4 regions of the Janthinobacterium amylolyticum genome follow, and region 3 is predicted to be linked to each of the others. Evidence: predicted binding sites of a transcription regulator. Region 3 holds the regulator's gene; each other region holds the start of a gene.
What was found. The regulator FNR, encoded in region 3, switches genes on or off when oxygen is low (the NO sensors DNR and NnrR bind a similar motif). The targets are predictions, from matches to a motif close to TTGATNNNNATCAA.

Region 1 (4,210 bases), on a different contig from region 3:
TGGGCTTGTTGTCCTGGAAGTCGACGCCGGCCGTCAGCAGGGTGCCGGGGCGCAAGTCCGCTTCAAGGATGGCCATGCCGACCGTCTTGCGCTCGTGATACATGTCCAGGTAGGAATCGCGCTTTTGCCATGCCAGGGCCGCGCGCGCCCGCACGCTGCCGTCCGCGTTCAGCGGCGCGGAAATGTCCGTCTCGAGGCGCTGGTCATCCCAGCGGCCCATGCTGAGCCCGGCGCTGGCCTGGAAGGCTTTCGTTGGCCGCTTGCGTATCATGTTGATGGTGGCCGACGGGTCGCCCTTGCCGCCCATCAGGCCGGTGGCGCCGCGTATGACTTCGATGCGGTCATACAGGATCGTATCTTGCAGTGGCGCATTGCCGCCGCGCGCCATGCCGTCGATCTGGATGTTGTTGATGCCGAAGCCGCGCGCATAGAACGTCGTGCGTTCCGTATCGTTCTGGCCCACCTGGATGCCCGTCGTCTGCGCCAGCGCCTGGTCCAGGCGCACGGCACCCAGGTCGTCGAGCAGTTGGCGTGTGATGATGCTGACCGATTGCGGCGTTTCGCGCAGCGACAAATCCATGCGCGTGGCGCTGCGCGCTTCGCCCGCCGTGTAGGAGCCCGTGCCTTGCGTGCTGGCCGTCGACTGGCCGAGGATGGTGATGGCGGGCATGGTCTTCTCGGCCGCATCGGCCTCGGCTTCGGCCGCCAGTGCCGGCAGCGACAGGCCGGCACACGCGATGCCGGTGGCCAGGCTGAGCAGGCAATTGTGTAGCAAACGGGGCAGGGGACGCAAGGCGGGCTGGCGGGAAGAGCATGGTACTGGAGTCGATTGCATTATTTTCCTGGAATATTCTAGTCGTGAGTTTTCCTATCTCGTCTGGCGAGTGGCGCAGTGGCTGGAAGGGTGGCGTGACGCTGGCCCGGGATCTGGCTCGGATAGCAGTTCCACCATGAAGCCCGGCGCGGATGGGCGTGGAAAAGTAGTGCGCGCATTGCTTGGGGTCTTGCCTGATCCTTGCTCTTTTTGTGAATAAGAATCATTATCAATATAAGCTGTGTTTGCCAAATATGCAAGCGTATGCACCAATTGAGTGCGCGCTGCCGGTCCACGGCGGCTTGCGTGGGCATCTGCGATAATGCAGGCGCTGACCAATTATTTTCCTCAATGAAAGAAATGCATGCGTACATGGATTGCCTGTGCAGGATGGTTGTGTGTCGTGTCGCTGGCCCAGGCCCAGGAACACGCGCCGCCAGCGGCTGCGCCCGCGCCGCCGCAGAGCGCCAGCGTGCCGCCGGCCGCCGACGCGCCGCAGCCGGCCACGCCGGCCACGCCCGCCGTCGCGCCGCAGGAACAGAGCGCGGCGCCAGCCCAGGATGCCTTGCCGCCACAAACAGTGACCATCACGGCGAATGCCGACGCCAAGCCGCCGCGCGTGCATTTCATGTCTTACCGCGACAGTTATCTGACGGCCCGGAAAGTCTGGCAAGTATCGAGCGGCAATGTTGTCATGGCCCTGCGGCTGATTCCTGCCAAGCTGAGCGCCACCATCGACGACGTGCGCGTGGCCTTGCAAGGCCATGGCGTGGCGATGCCGATCAAGGTGAGCGAAGGGGGCGTGTTTGTCGTGCCCCTGAACGACGATATCGCCGCACAGGATGGCCATTTCCTGGTGAACAAGGGACGTGGCGAATTGACGGCGAATATCGTCATCCAGCCCGCTGTCGCGCGCGACGCGTGGAATGTGACGCGCGTGGGCCAGGTATTGCAGGATGCGCGGCGTGCCGTGCGCGCCATCACGCCGTGGTACAAGCGGCCGTTCGCCAATGACGTGCAATCGCTGGCCTTTTGCGAGGCTGAGCGCGGCAGTGCCTTGCAGCTGATGGATGGCGAGCAGCTGATCGCCACCTTGCCGATGAACGAAGCGGCCGTCAATGACATCAACCAGCCCGTGTACTGCAAGATTTTTGACGGCGAAGACAAGTACCCGGGCCACTACCGCGTCGTCTTGCCGGAGCAAGCCAGCGTGCTGCTGCTGTAAAGCGTCTTAGTTGGGCTGGCGCTGCAGCATTTCCAGCGCCGCCGCCAGGGCCAGGTCCATGGTGGCCTGGTGAAATACCAGCCATTGCGGCAGCAGCGACAAGGCATGGCGCCCTTGCTCCAGGTCGCCTTCATCGACCGCCGCCCAGGCATGATGCAAGCCGCTGAGCACGCGCGCATGCTGCTCGCGGTGGTTCGCCAGTGAAGGAAAGCCGATTTCCTCCATCAATTCCTCCTCCTCGCGGAAATCGCGCTCGACGGCCGCGATCAGGTCGCGGAACGCCACGCTGAAATGCTGGTCGCTCAATTGCGACAAGCGCGCCAGCTCCAGAAACAGCGCCTCATGCGCCTCGTCGATGGCAGGCACCCCCAGCGCCATCTCCTCTTTCCAATGCGAATCATGCATAGCGAACCTCCCCGTTAAACCCGTCCCGATGCGAAGCGGGCTGTTCCAGTGTGGGCGCAGCGAAGAGGTAAATCCATGATCTGGATCAAGAGAGTGGTGAAGAGGGAGTGAGCGGGAGCGCTGAAAAAACGGATGGGGAACAAATGAGCGGGATACGAATCACGTCCCACTGAAAAGCAGGTTTTAACGCTGCGCTTCGTTACCGGGCGCCGCTGAAAAACGTCGCTGGCAAGGCGTCTTTGACCCAGGCAGTACCAGACAGTACGCTAGTGCGGCAAGTCAAAGCAACGCAGCCAGCGGTGCGCCTGTTCAACTGTTCTCAGCCGCGCGTATTACTCGGGCTTAGTGCTTGGGCCAGTGCGCCCACAAGGCCTGCGCATCCACGTTCGGCACCTGCATCAGTTGTCCGGCCGACGTCTGCATGGTGTCCCTCAGCACGAGGGGAGCGAGCAACAGGGCCGACAGGGCAAGGCAGGCCAGCACTTTCAGCGTCAACATGGTCGTCTCCTGATGAGCCGGTGGCGGCGCGGGGATGCGGCGCCTGCCGGTCACTTCAATCGCGTGCGCATATCTTTCATATCCTGCTTGCAGTTTAGTCCACCTGATTGAAACTTCAACTAATTGCTGTGATGCACTGCACCAGTTTGCCTGCCCGCCACGCTGCTATCTGGCGCTATTCTGATGTGGCGCCGTTATCTGGCGCCGCTATGTGGCGCCGTTATCCAGATTTCCTGCGCTTGCGCGGCTGGCCCGCAGCCGGCAGGAAAGAGTCGATCCACACTTGCGTCAATTGCCGGGTATTTTTTGCCGCCTCGCGCTTGACGGCCGCCGTGGCGTGGCCGCGCGCCGTGTTGGCGATGCGGTTGGCGGCGCTCAGATACATGCTCATCCAGGGGTTTTTCATGGCTAGCCTCGCAGAAGTGGGTGGGGGCGGCATGCCTGCCGCCATGTCCCCACTGTAGTCTGCTGGCCATGTTTCACCGTTCGCCGCCGCACACAGGGCGCCGGCAGGCAAGGTGGTTTGATATGCGTCAATACACGTCGCGGCGGTAGCGTCCTGCCGCCAGCAGGGCATCGACGCCATCCTGGCCCAGGATTTCTTGCAGTACAGCATCGATTCCTGCCGCCATGCCTTGCAGGCTGCCGCACACGTAGAGTATCGCTCCCTGTTCCAGCCAGGCGCGCAGTTCCTGCGCACTGGCGCGCAGGCGGTCCTGCACGTATTCGCGCTGGCCAGTCTCGCCATCGCGCGAAAAGACGCGGTCCAGGCGCGCCAGGTGGCCATTGTCGAGCCAGCCTTGCAACTCTTCAGCGCAGATGCTGTCAAACGCTTGCTGGCGTTCACCGAATAGCAGCCAGTTGCGGGCCAGGCCCGCCCGCTGGCGCGCGCGCAAATGCGAGCGCAGGCCCGCCAGGCCGGAGCCGTTGCCGATATAAATGCAGGGCACGTCGACCAGCGCGGGCGCGAAGGCAGGGTTGGCTTGCAGGCGCAGGCGGATGGTGCCGCCCAGCGGGGCGAAGCGCGTGAGCCAGCCGGAGCCGAGGCCGTAGCCCTGCCTGGCGCCATCCGCATGGGTTTCCTGGCGCACCAGCAATTGCAGCTCGCCGTCCGACGGCAGCGAGGCGATCGAGTAGCTGCGCGGGGCGTGGTGGGCGTTGCTGGCCTTGCTGGCGCAATTTGCGTTGCCTGCAGTGCCGACGTTACCATTCTCGCCATCGCTGCCATCGGCATTGCAGGGAATGATTTCAGCCAGCGCGCCCGCTTC
Region 2 (4,210 bases), on a different contig from region 3:
TGTATGACGCCAGCACGCGCCACCTGGTCAGCAGCACGCGTTTCGTCTTCAATTACGCCATGGCGTACCGCCGCTTCGGCGGCGACGATTATCTGGCGGCCGTGCGCCACGGCGTGGCCTTTTTGCGCGACGCGCACCGCGACCCGGCCACGGGCGGCTATGCCTGGCAATTGTCGTGGAAAGATGGCGTCAGGACGGTCGAAGACGGCGCCAACCACTGCTACGGCCTGGCCTTCGTGCTGCTGGCGTATGCGCATGCCCTGCAGGCAGGCTTGCCGGAAGCGCGCGCGTATCTGGACGAAACGTTCGAATTGATGGAGCAGCGCTTCTGGCTGCCCGAACATGGCCTGTACGCGGATGTGGCCAGCGCCGACTGGTCTGTTCTGGATGGCTACCGGGGCCAGAACGCCAACATGCATGCGTGCGAAGCCATGCTGGCCGCGTTCGAGGCGACGGGCGAGGCGCGCTACCTGCACCGCGCAGAAACCTTGGCGCACAACATCACGGTGCGCCAGGCGGGCCTGGCGGACGGCATGATCTGGGAGCATTACAAGCCTGACTGGGCTATCGACTGGGACTACAACCTGCACGACAAGAGCAATATCTTTCGCCCGTGGGGCTACCAGCCCGGCCATTTCACGGAATGGGCCAAGCTGCTGCTGATCATGGAGCGCCACGCCAGGTTCATGGCCGGTCCGTCGGACTGGCTGCTGCCGCGCGCGCGTCAATTGTATGACACGGCCCTGGCCAAGGCCTGGGATGGCACGCATGGCGGCATCCACTATGGTTTCGGCCCGCACGATGAAATCTGCGATGGCGACAAATACTTCTGGGTGCAGGCGGAAAGCTTCGCGGCGGCCGCCGTGCTGGCCGCGCGCACGGGCGACGCGGCCTACTGGCACAGCTATGACAAGATCTGGGATTACAGCTGGCGCCACTTCGTCGACCATGAACATGGCGCCTGGTACCGCATCCTGACGCCCGAGAACCAAAAAATCAGCCAGGAGAAAAGCCCGGCCGGCAAGACCGACTATCACACCATGGGCGCCTGCTACGAAGTGCTGAACGTGATTGGCGGTGCCGCATGAGCGCCGCTTTCCCTGCCTTTGTTTCAGCCGGCGAAGCGCTGACGGACATGCTGCGCACGGGCGGCGACCAGTGGAGCAGCCAGGTGGGCGGCTCGACCTGGAACGTGGCGCGCGTGATGGCGCGCCTGGGCGTGCCCAGCGCCTTTGCGGGCGGTGTCAGCCTCGATGTCTTCGGCGACGCGCTGGCACGGGCGACGGACGTGGCGGGCCTGGACATGCGCTTCCTGCAGCGCTATGCGAAGTCGCCGCTGCTGGCCATCGTGCATGAACTGCATCCGCCCACGTATTACTTCATCGGCGACGACAGCGCCGACCTGCATTTCGACGCGGCGCAGCTGCCGGCCGGCTGGATGCAGGGGGCGCAGTGGGTGCATTTCGGCGGCATCAGCCTGGCGCGCGAACCGCTGGCGGGCAAGCTGGTGGCGCTGGCGCAGCAGCTCAAGGCGGCCGGCGTGAAGATCAGCTATGACCCGAACTTCCGCGTCATGATGGATGAACGCTACGACGCCACCCTGCAGCGCATGACGCAGCTGGCCGACGTGGTCAAGGTGTCCGATGAAGACCTGGCGGGCCTGTTCCGCCACGGCGATGTCAATGCCGCGTTCGCCACGCTGCGCGGCTGGAACCCGCAGGCGACCTATCTGTACACCTGCGGCGCGCAGGGCGCGGCCCTGTACCAGGGCGAGCAGGTATGGCAGGCGGCGCCGCCGCAGATCGAGGTGGTCGATTCCGTGGGCGCGGGCGACGCCAGCATCGGTGGTTTGCTGTACAGCCTGATGTACCGGCCTGACGCGGACTATGGCGAGCACCTGCGCTTCGCCGTCGCTGCCGGGGCAGGCGCCTGCCTGGCCGCCGGTGGCTCCCCGCCATCCGTGGAACTGGTGGAGTCGCTGGCCGCGCGCACCGTGCTGCACTAACACAGCCACCGCGCAGTGCGCCAGGCCGGAAAGCGCCTGGCGTACCGCGCACATCTTTTGCGCAATGCAAAAGGTTTTCAAGCCTGGCTTGATCTGTGTCGAAAGACGCAAACTCTCCCGTTTGGCCTACCTTGTTATCAGCAAGACTCCTACACGTGTGCCCCGTGGCGCTGCCTAGAATGGGAACCTCATTGACGTTCACATTCGCACAACTGGAGAAAACATCATGGCCACCCAATCTCATCAGGCAGCTTCCGTTTCCTCAACACAAGCTGGCATGCCCGACATGGACGCGATCGAACTGCTGACGCAGGATCATCAGACCGTCAGGGAGCTGTTCGACCAGTACGACACCCTCAGCGACCGCTCACTGGTCAGCAAGCGCAAGCTGGCCTTGAAAATCTGCCAGGAACTGAGCAAGCATGCGATGGTGGAAGAGGAGCTTTTCTATCCTGCCGTGCGCGACGCCAGCCGCCAGAATGAAGACCTGATCGACGAAGCGATTGTTGAACACGCTTCAGCGAAGGAATTGATCGCGCAAATCGTTGCCATGGCGCCCGGCGAAGACTTGTACGATGCCAAGGTCAAGGTCTTGTCCGAACAGATCGAACACCATGTCTCGGAGGAGGAAGGAGACATTTTTCCGAGAGCGCGCGAGGCGCAGCTCGACTTGCAGGCCCTGAGCAGCCAGATCGCGGCGCGCAAGGCTGAAATCGAGCTGCCCGACATGCAGGCGTAAACGCTGGCCGCCTGCTTATGGGCTGACTTGCAGCTGGCCCGCTGGCCCCCATGGCCCCGACGAGGCCCGTGCCATCAGGGTAAATGCCATCAGATGGTGCGTGGCGGGCGCCGTTTCTCCCGCGCGGCGCTGGCGGATCTCGTCGATCACCAGGGTGACGGCGGCGCGCGCCATGTCGGCGATGGGCTGGTGGATGGTGCTCAGTTCCGGCCACACGGTGGTGGCGACGGGTGTGTCGTCGAAGCCGCACACGCTGATATCCTGCGGTACCTGCAAACCCATGCCATGCGCCACGGCCAGGGTGGCGGCCGCCATGTCGTCATTGCTGGCGAAGATGGCGCTGGGGCGCGGATCGGCGGCCAGCAGCTGGCGTGCCGCGTCGAGGCCCGAGCGGTAAGTAAAATAGCCTTGCGCCACGCGCTGCGGCGGCACGGGCAAGCCCGCCTCGCGCATGGCGTCTTCGAAGGCCTGGCGGCGCAGCAGGGCGGGCGTGTGCTCCGGATCGCCTTCGATGAAGCCGATGTCGCGGTGGCCCAGGGCGATCAGGTGGCGCGTCATGGCCAGCGCGCCTTCGTAGTCGTCGATGCGCACGGCCGACACGTCGGGCGAAGGCCGCGCCGTGGCCACGGCGATGGCGGGGATGCCCATCTGATTCAGTTGCGCCAGCACCTGCGGCGAGTCGCACAGGGGCGGCGGCACGAGGATGCCGTCCACGCCGGCCGCCACCAGGCAGTCGATAGCGGCGCGCTGGCTGGCCAGGTCGCCGCAGCGTTCCAGCAGCAGCTGGCCGCCGCCCTGGCGGCACTGGTCCATGGCGCCGACGAGGAATTCGCTGAGGAAGGCCGCGCTGGGGTTGCTGTACAACAGGCCGATGCGCAGGGTGCCCGTGCGCGCCGCCCTGGCCGCCAGGTTTGGCTGGTAGTGCAGGCTGGCGATCGCCGCCTCGACCTTGCCGCGCGTGGCGGCGCTGACGCTGGCGCGCCCGTTGATCACGCGCGACACTGTCATGGCCGACACGCCGGCCACGCGCGCCACGTCGTGCACGGTGGCGCCGCTGCTGCTGTCGATGGTGGCGGGCGCGCCTGGCGCCGCCTTATTCGAGGTGGCCACCGAATTTCAGCTTGCCGCTGATGCGCATGCCGTGCAACTGGCCTTCGTCCAGTTCGGCGGGGCTGGTGCGCTGCGCCGTGTCGCGCCGCGCCAGTCCCACCGACAGGATATCGAGCATCATCAGCTGCAGCAGGCGCACGATCATGGGCACGAAATTGAGGTTGCCTTCCGGATGGTTCAGGGTCAGCAGCACGTCGGCCAGCTTGGCCAGCGGCGAGCCACTGGCCGTGATCGCCAGCACGCGCGCGCCGCAGCCCTGCGCCACCTTGACGGTGCGCAGCAGCTCGGGCAGGGCGCCGGAACGGGAAATGACCAGCGCCACGTCGCCTGGTTTGAGCATGGCGGCGCTCATTTCC
Region 3 (4,210 bases):
CCTTTGTCGGCTACTTCACGCCGATCAAGGAACTGGCGCAATCGGTGGTCACCTTGAACTTCGGTCCCTGGGAATGGTTCTGGGTCCTGTTCTACAGCCTGGCAACCTACGGCAACGCTGGCTGGCTGCGCGAGCAGGTGTGCAAATACATGTGCCCGTATGCGCGCTTCCAGAGCGCCATGTTCGACCAGGACACCCTGATCATCACCTACGACGCCAAGCGCGGCGAACCACGCGGCGCCATGAGCAAGAAGGCCGGCAACAACGCCAAGCTGGGCGACTGCATCGACTGTACCTTGTGCGTGCAGGTGTGTCCGACCGGCATCGATATCCGCAATGGCCTGCAGTATGAATGCATCGGCTGCGCCGCCTGCGTCGATGCCTGCAACAGCGTGATGGACAAGGTCGAGCGGCCGCGTGGCCTGATACGCTACAGCACCGACCATGCGATGGAAAACAACTTCAATTCGCAGCAGATCCGCCAGCGCGCCATGCGCCCGCGCGTGCTGATCTACACGTCCATCCTGGCGCTGATCATCATCGCCGTGTGTACCTCGCTGGCCCTGCGCACGCCATTGAAGATGGATGTCATCCGCGACCGCGGTTCCATGGGACGCGAAGTGGAAGACGGCATGATCGAAAACGTCTACCGCCTGCAGATCATGAACACCTCCGAGCAAAGCCAGCATTTCAAGATCAGCGTGGCCGGCTTGCCGGGCCTGACCTTGCTGACGCGCGAAGAAGTGACCTTGCAGCCGACGGAAACGCTGGGCTGGCCGATCCGCCTGCGCATGCCGCACGGCGTGGGCGAGAAGGGCTCGAACAAGATCACCATCGAGCTGCAATCGCTGGACGACCCGTCGCTGCATGTGCGTGAAAGCGCCGTGTTCATCGTGCCGCGGTGATGTTGATCCGGGGTCGGATCCCCTGGGTCCGACCCCGGTATTTCGCCGTAGGGGCAGCATCAAACCTGCGGCAGGTTTACTGTATTTTCAACCCAGAAGCAAAAGCTGGGGTCAAAGCCAAAGGGTCTGGCCCCAAGGAGAACAACATGTCCGACAGTCTGAAACTGCAAGCCCCCGTTGCACCGTGGTACAAGCACCGCTGGCCATGGCTGCTGATGATCGGCCCCGGCCTGTCCGTCGTCGTCGGCAGCTTCATGGGCTACATCGCATTTACGCAGCCCGACGCGCTGGTGGTGGGCGACTACTACAAGCAGGGCAAGGCCATCAACCAGGACTTGCGGCGCGATACGGCCGCCAGCAACCTGGCCATGGATACCAGCCTCGCGTATGACGTGGCGCAGGCGCGCCTGACGGGTTCCGTGCACAGCTTCGGCAAGGCCTACCAGGCACCGTTGCAGCTGCACCTGGCGCATGCGACCCTGCCGGAAAAAGACATCAAGCTGCTGGTGCAGCCCGATGCGGCCGGCAATTTTTCCGTGGCGCTGCCGATGCTCGAGCGCAGCCGCTGGCAGGTGCTGGTGGAAAACACGACGCGCGAGTGGCGCCTGTCCGGTATCTGGACCTGGCCAGCGCAACGCAGCATCGCGCTGCATGCGGATGAAGAGTTATAAGCCTTATTTGCAGACGTCCGTACCGGCCGTGATGGCCTTCAGTTTGGCCGGCTGCAAGATCTCGATCTCGCGGTTCGACACGCGCAGCCAGCCTTCCTTCTTGAACTTCGACAATAAACGGCTGACGCTCTCGATGGTCAGGCCCAGGTAGTTGCCGATTTCCTCGCGCGACATGCGCAGCTGGAAATTGCTGCCCGAATAGCCACGCGCCTCGTAGCGCGACGCCAGGTTGACGATGAAGGCGGCAAAACGCTGCGTCGCCTGCATATTGCCCAGCAACAGCATCACGCTTTGCTCGCGCGTGATTTCCTGGCTCATCATGCGGTGGAAATGGCGCAGCAGGGTAGGCATATTGCCCAGCAATTGTTCCAGGCTGGAAAACGGAATTTCACATACTTCGCTGTCTTCCAGCGCCACGGCATTGCAGTGGTGGCGGTCGGCGCTGATGGCGTCCATGCCCAGCAGTTCGCCCGCCATCTGGAAACCCGTCACCTGCTCTTCGCCGCCAGGATTGATCTGGTACGTCTTGAAGTGGCCCAGGCGGATCGCGTACAGGTTCTGGAACGAGTCGCCGATGCGGAACAGCGAGGCGCCGCGCACGACCTTGCGGCGGCGGCCGATAATCTGGTCCAGCCTGTCCATGTCACCCACATCGAGGCCCATCGGCAGGCACAATTGATGCATGCTGCACGTCGAGCAGCGCGCACGCAACGCTTCCACGTTCACGGTGGGCAAGGCTGGAGAGAGTAGCGCTTCTGTCATGTCAGACCCTTTTAGAAAAATGCAACAACAAGTTTACTGCATAGTGCGTTGCCATGTGCCAATTTCACGCCAATTTCACCCTAATTCCCCGTAATTTCACTGAATAAACGACGTTCGGCATTTAATTTTATGGCAACATCCACAAAAGCCTGCGCCGGGGCGTGGAATTCGACGAGCCGTGCTTGCCAAGTTAACGTATTGATAGGAAAATTCCTGACAGCATTATCTGCCGCCTGTCCTCTGGGACTGAAAAGGAAATCATGAAGCCTCTCGGCATTAAAGCAAAAGTCGCGCTGGCCACCAGTTTGACGTCGATCGCCATGATCGCCGTAGTTACCATGGTGCAGGTGAAACACATGCGCGACGATTTCACGCAAGTCCTGCTGAGCCAGCAAACGGCCCTGATCGAGCGCACCGCAGACGAGCTCGACGACAAGCTGGCCATGCTGCTCGACATCATCACCCAGACCGCGCGCCACCAGCCTGCGTCCCTGATGGCCGACACCGCCCAGTTGCGCGAGTACTACAAGCAGCGCGCCATGCTGGCCCTGTTCGACGATGTACTGGTGCTCGACACGCAGGGCAAGGTGGTGGCCAACGTGCCCGAAGTGCCAGGGCGTAACGGTGTCGACGTGGCCGACCGCGCCTACTTCCAGACGGTGATGCGCACGAAACAGGCGATGATCACGGAACCGATGCTGGGCAAGACCAGCCATCTGCCCATCGTGCAGATGGTGGCGCCCGTGCTGGACAGCAACGGCGAGGTGGCCGGCATCGTCATCGGCGTGCTGCGCCTGTACAAGGACAATATGCTGGGCCATTTGCGCACGGCCAAGGTGGGCAAGAGCGGCTATTACTTCATCCTCACGCGCGAAGCCGTGCCGCGCTATGTGCTGTACCCCGATGCCAGCCGGCTGCTGCAGCCGCGCGCGCCCAACGCCAACCCCGTCACGACGCAGCTGCTGAAGGAAGATGGCGAGGGCAGCATGGTCAGCACCAACAGCCGCGGCGTGACGGCCGTCAACAGCTTCAAGCGATTGAAGTCCGTCAACTGGCTGCTGGCCGCCTCGCTGCCCGTGGCCGATGCGTTCGAGCCCTTCAATGGCGTGCTGTACCGGCTGGTGCTGTGGAGTATCGGCGCCTCGCTGCTGGCCGCCGCCGTGCTGGCCTGGGTCACGGTGCGCCTGCTGTCGCCGCTGGTGCGCCTGCGCGACACCCTGCTGTCGCTGCGCCGCTCCGGCAGCCGCTTTACGCCCGTGCCGGTACAGCAGCGCGATGAAATCGGCGAGCTGACGGAAGCGTTCAACGGCCTGATGAGCGAACGCGACCGGCTGCAGCAGGAGATCGAGGCGCGCGCCAGCGAACTGGAGCGGGAGCGCGACCGCGCCGAGGCGGCCAACCGCGCGAAAAGCGATTTTGTCGCCAACATGAGCCATGAAATCCGCACGCCCTTGAATGCCGTGCTGGGCATGGTGTATTTGCTGGGCAATACCAAGCTCGACACCGAGCAGCGCAAGTACCTGACCATGGTGCGCGTGGCGGGCCAGTCGCTGCTGGGCATCCTCAACGACGTGCTGGATTTTTCCAAGATCGAAGCGCGCCGCATGGACTTGTCGCCCGTCGAGTTCGACCTCGATGAAGTCATGAACACCCTGGCCACGACGATGACCATGAATGCGGGCGAAAAGGAACTGGAACTGGCCATCGCGGTCGAACCGGAGGTGCCGCGCCGCCTCGTCGGCGACGCCCAGCGCCTGCAGCAAATCCTCGTCAACCTGGCCGGCAACGCCATCAAATTTACGGAAAGCGGCGAAGTGGTGGTGGCCGTCAGCGTGGCGGAAAGCAAGAACGAGCGGGCCTGGCTGCGCTTCG
Region 4 (4,210 bases), on a different contig from region 3:
GCGATCAGGGTCTTGATTTCCTTGGCCGCCTGCGCGGAGCGGTGCGCCAGGGTGCGCACTTCGGAAGCGACGACGGCAAAGCCACGGCCCTGTTCGCCCGCGCGCGCCGCTTCCACCGCCGCGTTCAGGGCGAGGATGTTGGTCTGGAAGGAAATACCGTCGATCACGCCGATTATGTCCACGATCTGGCGCGAATTGGCGCGGATGGTCGCCATCGTCGCCACCGCCTGCTGCATCGCCGTACCCCCTTGCACGGCCAGGTCGGACGCTTGCGCCGCCAGGTCGCAGGCCAGCTGGGCATTGTTGGCATTGTCGTTGACGGCTTCCGTCAGGGTTTCCATGGCGCTCGACGTTTCTTCCAGTGAACTGGCTTGCATTTCCGTGCGCGCCGACAAGTCCAGGTTGCCGCTGGCAATTTCATGCGAGGCCGTGTCGATCGATTGCACGGCCTCCATGATGGTGCGCAGCGTCTGGTTCAAGTTGGCGATGGTCTGGTCCAGCACGCGCGACGTGTCGGCGATCTCGTCATTGCCCTGCTTGGGCGCGCCGGCCGTCAGCTTGCCGGCCGCCAGGTCTTGCACGGCGTCGGCGATGCCGCGTATCTCGGCCAGCATGGCGCGCCGCACCAGCATGGTCACCACGATGGACAGCACGATGGACAACAGCACGGTCAGCAGCAAGCTCCAGCCCAGGCTGCGAAATTCCGCGCTGGCCGTCGCGTGCGCCTGGCTGCTGAGGGTGGTTTCCAGCGCCGACAGCTGCGCCAGCTGTGCATTGAACTGGACGAACTGCGTCTCCGCCTTGAGCATGGAATTGGTGGCGATCGATTGATCCATCTGCGCCATTTCCATGGTTTCCAGCACCGCTTTGCGGTAGCCGGCCAGCGCCGTGATGGCCGCATCGACCAGGCTGCGCTCGGCGCCCGTGGCCGTGCCGCGCAGCGCCGCCAGCTGGGTGCCGATGGCGGCGTGGCGCAGCTTGATCTGCTGCTCCAGCGTATCGATACGGGCCTTGGCGAAACTGCCATTGGTCCATGACAGCAGCTGGTACATATTGCCGTGCACATGCTTGGCGTCGCCCGCCACGTCGGCGGCGGCCTTCAGGTGCGTGATGCGTACCTGCACCATGTTTTCCAGCGAGGCATTTTGCCGCACCATGCCATACCAGGCGCCGGCCGAACTGAGTATCAGCAGCAGCAGGACCAGCGCGGGCGCCAGCAGCAATTTTGGTCCGATGCGTAGTTTATTGAGCATGTCTGACTCCTGCCAGTGGCTGTGCACGCCGCAGGGCCGCGGCAGCCAGCCGCCGCGCCCGCACTGCGCCGGGGATGGCTATTTTTTGTAGATGCCCGCTTCCAGCACCACGTCGTTGACGCGCAGGATGTAGGTGGTCTTCGGCTCGATCTTGCCGCTGGTGGGATTCTTGTACTGGTAATCGACCCAGCCCTTGCCCTGTTTTTGCGCCAGCTCGATGATTTCACGGCGATACTTCTTGCCATTCGCATCCGGCACATCCGTCAAATCCTTACCCACGATGGACGGGTTGATGGGATGGGCCAGCACGATGCCTGTCTTGATGTCGCGCATGTCCACATACAGCGAACCCTGGACGAAATCGGGATCCTTCGCCGTGATTTTCTTCATCATTTCTTCCTTGCCATGCGCCTTCATGTAGGCGGCACCCCGTTCGGCCATGGCGATGGCATCTTTTTCCGTGGGCTCGACGGCGGCGCTGGCGCTGGCAAATGCCAGGCACAGCAGGCTACCCGTGAATAAGCGTTTCATGAAAGCTCCTTGTGAATATCGATGGATGTGTTGCCAAGCCGTAATTTACGTCGCGCTGGTCCCCCTCAAGTTGCGCTGGCACAAACTAAGGTGTTGCTCACAGGCAGCTTGCGGCGTATTGCCATGGTTGTTGATATGCGGCAATTTGGTTCCGCATGGCAAGAACTATGATGACTTTCGCAGCATGCCAAGTATTCGCCGCATGCGGAAAAATAGGCTGGAACTGGCCGGAATCGGGCCGGTTTCATGGAAGTTATCGATCTTTACTGGCAAGGAGCCGACCGTGTCCGCACTCATTACCGAGCCGTTCTCACCCAAGTTCAAACCATATACGCGGCAAACCATCCAGCAGGCGCGGCAGTGGGCCTGGATGCCGGACGAGCAGCGCGAAGCCGTGCAAGTGGTCTCGCATGTGTTGCCATTTCGCACGAATGAATACGTGCTCGACCAGCTGATCGACTGGAACAATATTCCGGACGATCCCATCTATCGTCTGGTCTTTCCCCACCGCGACATGCTGCCGCCCGAGCAGTACGCGCATTTGCGCGAGCTGGTGCTGGTCAAGCGGGACAAGGCGGCCATTGATGCCTATGTGCACGGCTTGCGCCTGGGCATGAATCCCCATCCGGCCGGGCAGATGACGCACAACGTGCCACGTGTCAACGATGCGCCCGTGCGCGGCCTGCAGCATAAATATGCGCAGACGGTGCTGTTCTTCCCCAGCGCCGGCCAGACCTGCCACGCATATTGCACTTTCTGTTTCCGCTGGCCCCAGTTCGTCGGCATGGACGATATGAAGTTCGATGCGCGCGAGTCGCATGAGCTGGCCGCCTACCTGAAGCTGCATCCGGAAGTAACGGACGTGCTGATCACGGGCGGCGACCCGATGATCATGAACACGCGGCAACTGGCCGCCTATCTGGAGCCGCTGCTGGAGCCGGGTCTCGAGCACATCCAGAACATTCGCATCGGCACCAAGGCGGTGGCGTATTGGCCGCAGCGCTTTGTCTCCGACCGCGATGCGGATGATTTGATGCGCCTGTTCGAGCGCATCGTCAAGGCGGGCAAGAACCTGGCCGTGATGGGGCATTACAGCCATGCTGTCGAGTTGCGCCAGGACATCGCCCAGCAAGCCGTGAAGCGCATCGTTTCCACGGGTGCCACCTTGCGCATGCAGGGGCCGCTGATCCGCCACATCAATGAAGACCCGAACAGCTGGGCCGAACTGTGGCAGACGGGCACGCGGCTGGGAGCGATTCCGTATTACATGTTTGTCGAACGGGACACGGGTCCGCGCGGCTATTTCGAGTTGCCCCTGGCAAAAGCGCACGAGATTTTCCAGGCTGCCTACCAGATGGTGTCCGGCCTGTCGCGCACGGTGCGGGGACCGTCCATGAGCGCGTTTCCCGGCAAGATCGTCATCGACGGCATCGTCACCATCAATGGCGAAAAACTGTTCGCCCTGCAGTTCTTGCAGGCGCGCAATCCGGACTGGGTGCGCCGGCCGTTCTATGCGAAATTCGATGCGGAAGCGACGTGGATGGATCACTTGAAACCCGCGTTCGGCCACGATAAATTCTTCTTCGAGACGGATGAACCTGTGCCACAGGTGCCGCATAAAGTCATCCGCCTGGCGCAGGCTGCCTGAGCATGCACGGCGGCGCAGCAGCGCGCCCCGGCGTGGCCGTGTTTTGCCTGGTGTTCCTGCCGTTCGCGCTTGGGCATTATCTGTCGTGCCTGCTGCGCGGCGTGAATGCCGTGCTGACGGCGGAATTGCTGGGCGCCATCGCCCTGACGCCTGCCCAGCTGGGACTGCTGACCAGCGCCTTCTTTCTCGCCTTTGCACTGGTGCAATTGCCGGTTGGCATGGCGCTCGACCGCTACGGTCCCCGCACCGTGCAAGTGTGGCTGCTGGCGCTGGCGGCCGCCGGCGTGTGGCTGTTTAGCCGGGGCCACAGTTTTACCGAACTGATGTGGGCGCGGGCCATGATGGGCGCCGGGCTGGGCGGCTGCTTCATGGCGGCCGTGAAGGCGATCTCGTGCGCCATCGCCCCCGCGCGCCTGCCGTCCGTGCATGGCTACCTGATCGCCGTCGGCGGCCTCGGCGCGGCCACGGCCACCATGCCTGTCAAGCTGGCGCTGCATTACACGGACTGGCGCGGCATCTTCCTGGGGCTGGCGCTGGCGGTGCTGGCCATCGGCTTGCTGATCCGTATCTTGTCGCCGGCCACGCCCGCGCCTGCCGCCGCGGTCAACAAGGCCAGCGTGTGGAGCGTCTACCGCGACCCGGCTTTTCGCCGCACCATCGGCTTGATCCTGTTGCCGCACACGGTGTTCTTTGGCGTGCAAGGCTTGTGGATAGGTCGCTGGCTGGCCGATGTGGGCGGCCTGTCCGACGACAATGTCGCGTATCTGCTGTACCTGGG

Region 1: the regulator FNR is predicted to act here: its motif matches at 2,520-2,533, upstream of ACQ4WR_RS09960 (bacteriohemerythrin).
Region 2: the regulator FNR is predicted to act here: its motif matches at 2,094-2,107, upstream of ACQ4WR_RS09770 (hemerythrin domain-containing protein).
Region 4: the regulator FNR is predicted to act here: its motif matches at 1,915-1,928, upstream of ACQ4WR_RS04205 (KamA family radical SAM protein).

What each region holds. Positions count from the first base shown of each region.
Region 1 covers NZ_JBNYXL010000004.1:153,179-157,388, reverse strand. Annotated here, with positions in the region: gene ACQ4WR_RS09970 (TonB-dependent siderophore receptor) at 1-835, opposite strand, end outside; gene ACQ4WR_RS09965 (hypothetical protein) at 1,218-2,039, shown strand; gene ACQ4WR_RS09960 (bacteriohemerythrin) at 2,046-2,444, opposite strand; gene ACQ4WR_RS09955 (hypothetical protein) at 2,787-2,942, opposite strand; gene ACQ4WR_RS09950 (hypothetical protein) at 3,163-3,348, opposite strand; gene ACQ4WR_RS09945 (PepSY domain-containing protein) at 3,476-4,210, opposite strand, start outside.
Region 2 covers NZ_JBNYXL010000004.1:110,414-114,623, reverse strand. Annotated here, with positions in the region: gene ACQ4WR_RS09780 (AGE family epimerase/isomerase) at 1-1,088, shown strand, start outside; gene ACQ4WR_RS09775 (carbohydrate kinase family protein) at 1,085-2,005, shown strand; gene ACQ4WR_RS09770 (hemerythrin domain-containing protein) at 2,292-2,744, shown strand; gene ACQ4WR_RS09765 (LacI family DNA-binding transcriptional regulator) at 2,760-3,854, opposite strand; gene ACQ4WR_RS09760 (glucokinase) at 3,838-4,210, opposite strand, start outside.
Region 3 covers NZ_JBNYXL010000005.1:394,221-398,430, reverse strand. Annotated here, with positions in the region: gene ccoG (cytochrome c oxidase accessory protein CcoG) at 1-905, shown strand, start outside; gene ACQ4WR_RS13285 (FixH family protein) at 1,052-1,576, shown strand; gene fnr (fumarate/nitrate reduction transcriptional regulator Fnr) at 1,580-2,338, opposite strand; gene ACQ4WR_RS13275 (HAMP domain-containing sensor histidine kinase) at 2,599-4,210, shown strand, end outside.
Region 4 covers NZ_JBNYXL010000002.1:132,711-136,920, forward strand. Annotated here, with positions in the region: gene ACQ4WR_RS04195 (methyl-accepting chemotaxis protein) at 1-1,253, opposite strand, end outside; gene ACQ4WR_RS04200 (cache domain-containing protein) at 1,332-1,784, opposite strand; gene ACQ4WR_RS04205 (KamA family radical SAM protein) at 2,155-3,432, shown strand; gene ACQ4WR_RS04210 (MFS transporter) at 3,435-4,210, shown strand, end outside.